Regions from separate parts of the Microcoleus sp. A006_D1 genome, predicted to be linked through region 2. Evidence: riboswitches for the same ligand, from Rfam matches in the RefSeq annotation. Region 2 holds a riboswitch; the other holds the start of a gene.
What was found. Region 2 has a riboswitch for cobalamin ahead of QUB68_RS17050 (energy-coupling factor ABC transporter permease). Riboswitches for the same ligand answer to the same signal wherever they lie in the genome.
Positions count from the first base shown of each region.

Region 1: linked by a shared signal. The riboswitch ahead of QUB68_RS29490 (DUF1636 domain-containing protein) and the one ahead of QUB68_RS17050 (energy-coupling factor ABC transporter permease) in region 2 are both predicted to bind cobalamin.

Region 1 is NZ_JAUBVZ010000030.1:8,664-10,852, forward strand. Features, by position in the region: gene QUB68_RS29485 (serine/threonine protein kinase) at 1-561, opposite strand, end outside; cobalamin riboswitch at 704-868, shown strand; gene QUB68_RS29490 (DUF1636 domain-containing protein) at 891-1,307, shown strand; gene cobW (cobalamin biosynthesis protein CobW) at 1,435-2,189, shown strand, end outside.
Region 2 is NZ_JAUBVZ010000008.1:237,310-239,498, forward strand. Features, by position in the region: gene QUB68_RS17045 (Uma2 family endonuclease) at 1-734, opposite strand, end outside; cobalamin riboswitch at 928-1,074, shown strand; gene QUB68_RS17050 (energy-coupling factor ABC transporter permease) at 1,097-1,855, shown strand; gene QUB68_RS17055 (energy-coupling factor ABC transporter substrate-binding protein) at 1,859-2,188, shown strand; gene cbiQ (cobalt ECF transporter T component CbiQ) at 2,185-2,189, shown strand, end outside.

The DNA of each region.
Region 1 (2,189 bases), on a different contig from region 2:
TAATTGTCGGTTAAACATTTGCTCTGGTGGCATGAATCCCATTGTGCCTTTGACTACGCTGCTGGCGGCGATATTTCCGCCTCCCAAGCGGGCAAAACCGAAGTCTACTAAGTACACATTTAAGTTGTCATCGATTAACAGGTTTTCCGGTTTGATGTCGCGGTGGATTACGGGCGGTTTTTGGGATTGCAGGTAAGCTAGAATTTCTAAAGTGGCGATCGCAATTTGTTTAATATCCGGCGGCGAGAAAGTCCGGGCGATCGCACTTTCAGCATTTTTGTATTCCTGCACCATACAAAAACCGCTGTCAGTCCCGAAAGCATCGAGATAGCGGGGGATACCTGGGAAATCCAAACTTTCCAGCACTTTAATTTCTTGTTCGTAAGCATCGTATTCTGTCCAGCTAGCACCTAATTGAGCGAATTGAAATTGCTTAATCACAACGGAGTTTGTTGTATTAATTTTTGTGGCGAGATAGGTGACGCGGCCGCCCAAACTGTTGTATCCGAGTTCGCGGGTTACTTGATAGCCGTGTGTGGAAAAGTCGGGAAAATCGTTCATAAGGTTGGTAGTGAGGACTTCAGTCCGCAGAAATATCAGAGGACTAAAGTCCTTACTACGAACTGGGTTAATTTATGTGGTTAGATATTAAAAATCGCTGTTACCAAGATAACTTTTTTGGGAAAGGGCGGCAAGTGTGGTAGGATTTGAATTCGCGATCGGTTCTAGCGGGGAGCAGCCGCTAGAGGAAACGGGGAAAGTTCGGTGCAAGTCCGGCGCTGTCCCGCAACTGTAATGAGGTTTGTAGTAAGGAATGCAAGTCCTTTACCTCTAAAGTCAGAATGCCCGCCGATATCTAACTCACTTTTGAACGCATCTACGAGGTATGGATGATGAATGGAACTAAACGTAACACGGCTGTACGCACAAAACACTGTCTTTTAGTTTGCACGGCTTGCGCTAGTGTTTGGAAAGACGGCAAGCGCGAAGGTAAAAGCGGTGGCCAACAATTTATGGAAGATTTATCGAAACTCGCTAAAGATTGGGAGTTGTCCGAGCAGTTTGATATTCAAGAAGTTGAGTGCATGAGTGCTTGCAGTCACTCTTGTGCGGTGTCTTTTGCTGCTGTGGGAAAGTATACTTATCTGTTTGGTGATTTGCCTCCGAATGAGCCGGAAAGTGTCGAGGCTGTACTCGAATGCGCGGGTCAATACTATGCTAAGTCGGACGGTTTGTTGCCTTGGGCTGAGCGTCCTCAAGCTTTGAAAAAAGGTGTTTTGGCGAAGATTCCGCCGCTGGGGAATTAGAGATAAGAGCAAACAGAAGAGTCGGCGGTTAGAAACCGCGACTACACAAACGATGTCCGCCTTCGCGGACTGAAGAATGGTGCGCCATGCGCACCATACGGTACATTTAAACCTGACACAAAATTTAATGCACAAGATTCCTGTTACGGTCATCACTGGTTTTCTCGGTAGTGGCAAAACTACGTTAATTCGCCATTTATTGCAAAACAATCAAGGCCGCCGCATCGCAGTTTTAGTTAATGAATTTGGCGAAATTGGTATCGACGGAGAACTGCTGCGCGATTGCCAAGTTTGCGATGAAGAAGAAAGTGTCAGCAGCAATATTGTAGAACTAACAAATGGTTGTCTTTGCTGCACTGTTCAAGAGGAATTCTTGCCGACTATGCAGGAATTGTTGAAGCGCAAAGACCAAATTGATTGTATCTTGATTGAGACTTCTGGCTTGGCACTTCCTAAGCCTTTGATTCAAGCTTTTCGCTGGCCGGAAATTCGCACTGGCGCTACTGTTGACGGTGTGGTTGCTGTTGTTGATTGCGAAGCTATTGCTAGCGGTAATTTTGTCGGTGATATCGATGCTTTGATGGCGCAGCGACAGGCTGATGATAGTTTGGATCACGAAACGCCGATCGAGGAATTGTTTGAAGACCAGTTGGCCTGTGCCGATATGGTACTGTTGACGAAGGTCGATCGCGTAAATGCAGAAACTCAACAGAAAGTTCAAACCTGGTTGCAGCAAGAGTTACGTCCGAGTGTAAAAATTGTGCCTTGCAAGGGTGGCGAAATTAACCCTGATGTGCTGTTGGGATTTAATGCGGCGGTTGAGGATGATTTGGAGTCCCGCCCGAGTCACCACGACGCTGAGGAGGAACATGAGCACGATGA
Region 2 (2,189 bases):
AACTCGCGCAATCGTTCAGCTAGTCGATCGGCACGTTGGGATTCCTGTTGTGCACGTTGGGATTCCTGTTGTGCACGCTGGGCTTCCTGTTGTGCGCGCTGGAATTCCTGTTGGAGACGTTGCGCTGATTCTTTCAACTGTTCTTCAGGAGTCAGATAGCGTTTACCATCAGCATCATACCAATACAACCACTCCCTCGTCACCCCAGAATAATTTCCCCTTTCACAGCCAATTCCCAAACCAATTTCTGGCATCCAAACTAGATTTCCTGGCTGTAAGTCATAGGAACCATTGACTAACTTATATACTTCCAAGCGGGGTTTACGTCGGCGGCGAGAAGAATAAATGACGTAATAAAGTACGCCTAACCTTTGATATTCTTCCAACTTGGCGGTGTATTCTTTGCGAGAAGTCGGGGAAACAACTTCGAGGACAAAAGTTGGCATCACTTTTTCCTCCCACAGCACGTAACTGGGACGCAATTCTTCATCGTAAAACCGTCTTACTCCTAAACTTAAGAAAGCATCTGGCACAATGACAGGTTTTTTGAGGTGATGGTAAATAGCCATATCTATGCCAAAAAACCAGTCCATACGTTCGGCCCAAATTATGAGCAATATTGCTTTTAGCAATCCTGGTATTAGTTCTTGCAGTTCGTTATCCACTGGTGTTTCATCTGAGTCTGGTAGTTCGTCGGCTGAGGGCCAGTGTTTGGGAAAGTTGTAATCTAACATGGCGGTTTTTCTCAAAACTCATTAATATTATAGCATTTAGTTGTTGGGTATTTTTTTGTATTTGGTTAAGGTTTTTATGGATCGCAAAGACGCTAAGTAAGAAAAGGAAGAAAAGCAAGATATAGGTAATCTTGAGTTACTTAATTTGAAATAATTTTTGTAAAATATCGGCTGAGAATTACGCGATCGACTAAACTATGTCTAAGCAGTCGGTTCTAATGGGGAACAGCCGTTAGAGGAAAGGGGGAAAGTTCGGTGCAAGTCCGGCGCTGTCCCGCAACTGTAATGAAAGTCGTGTCGCTTTCTGAGTCAGGATGCCCGCCGATGTGTTGGTTTAAATTGTCTCATCTGCGAGGTTCAGCATGAAGGCCAGAAATCGGAAATTAGTCAGCCTGGGATTGATGGCTGGCTTGAGTTGTTATATTGTCCTAGCATCGGCAACGCCTGCCGCAGCTATGCACATTTCGGAAGGTTTTTTGCCTGTGCAATGGGCTGTGTTTTGGTGGATGGTGGCGTTGCCTTTTTTTGTGTTGGGTTTGCGATCGATCGCCCTTATCACAAAAGAACACCCGGAACTTAAACTGCTGTTAGCTTTGGCGGGTGCGTTTACTTTTGTGCTTTCTGCTTTAAAGATTCCCTCGGTAACTGGCAGTTGTTCTCACCCGACGGGAACTGGTTTGGGTGCGATTTTGTTCGGCCCTTCGGTGATGGCTGTACTGGGGGCTTTAGTGCTGTTATTTCAAACGTTACTGTTAGCCCACGGTGGCTTGACAACGCTGGGCGCGAATATGTTTTCGATGGCGATTGTCGGCCCTTTTGCTGCGTATTTTATCTATCATTTGCTGTTGCGAACTGGTAGCCAGCGGGCGGCAATTTTTTGTGCGGTGGCTTTGGCAGATTTGCTGACTTATGTGACGACTTCGATTCAATTAGCGTTAGCTTTCCCGGCAGCAAGCGGCGGTTTTATGGCTTCGTTTCTCAAGTTTGCTGGCATCTTTGCAATCACTCAAGTACCTCTGGCTATTAGTGAGGGATTGCTGACTGTATTGGTCTGGAATTGGCTGCATTCTTACGGAAAGCCGGAGTTGGAAACTTTGAAATTATTGAGACAGGAGTCATAAACTGTGAATCAAAAACCTACAAATCAGCAAGCTACTTCGCGGCAAAATTGGTTATTGGCGGGCGCTGTAGTTGTTCTTGCTGTTATTCCTCTCGTTTTTGTGCGGGGTGAATACGGCGGTTCCGATGACCAAGCTAAGAAAGCAATTACCGAAATTCAACCGGATTATAAGCCTTGGTTCAATCACTTAGTTGAGCCTGCTAGCGGAGAAATTGCTAGTCTATTGTTTGCGTCTCAAGCGGCAATAGGGGCTGGCGTAGTTGGGTACGTGATTGGGTTGTATAAAGGCCGATCGCAATCTCGGCAGAATTCCGATCGCAAATCCTCGGAATGAA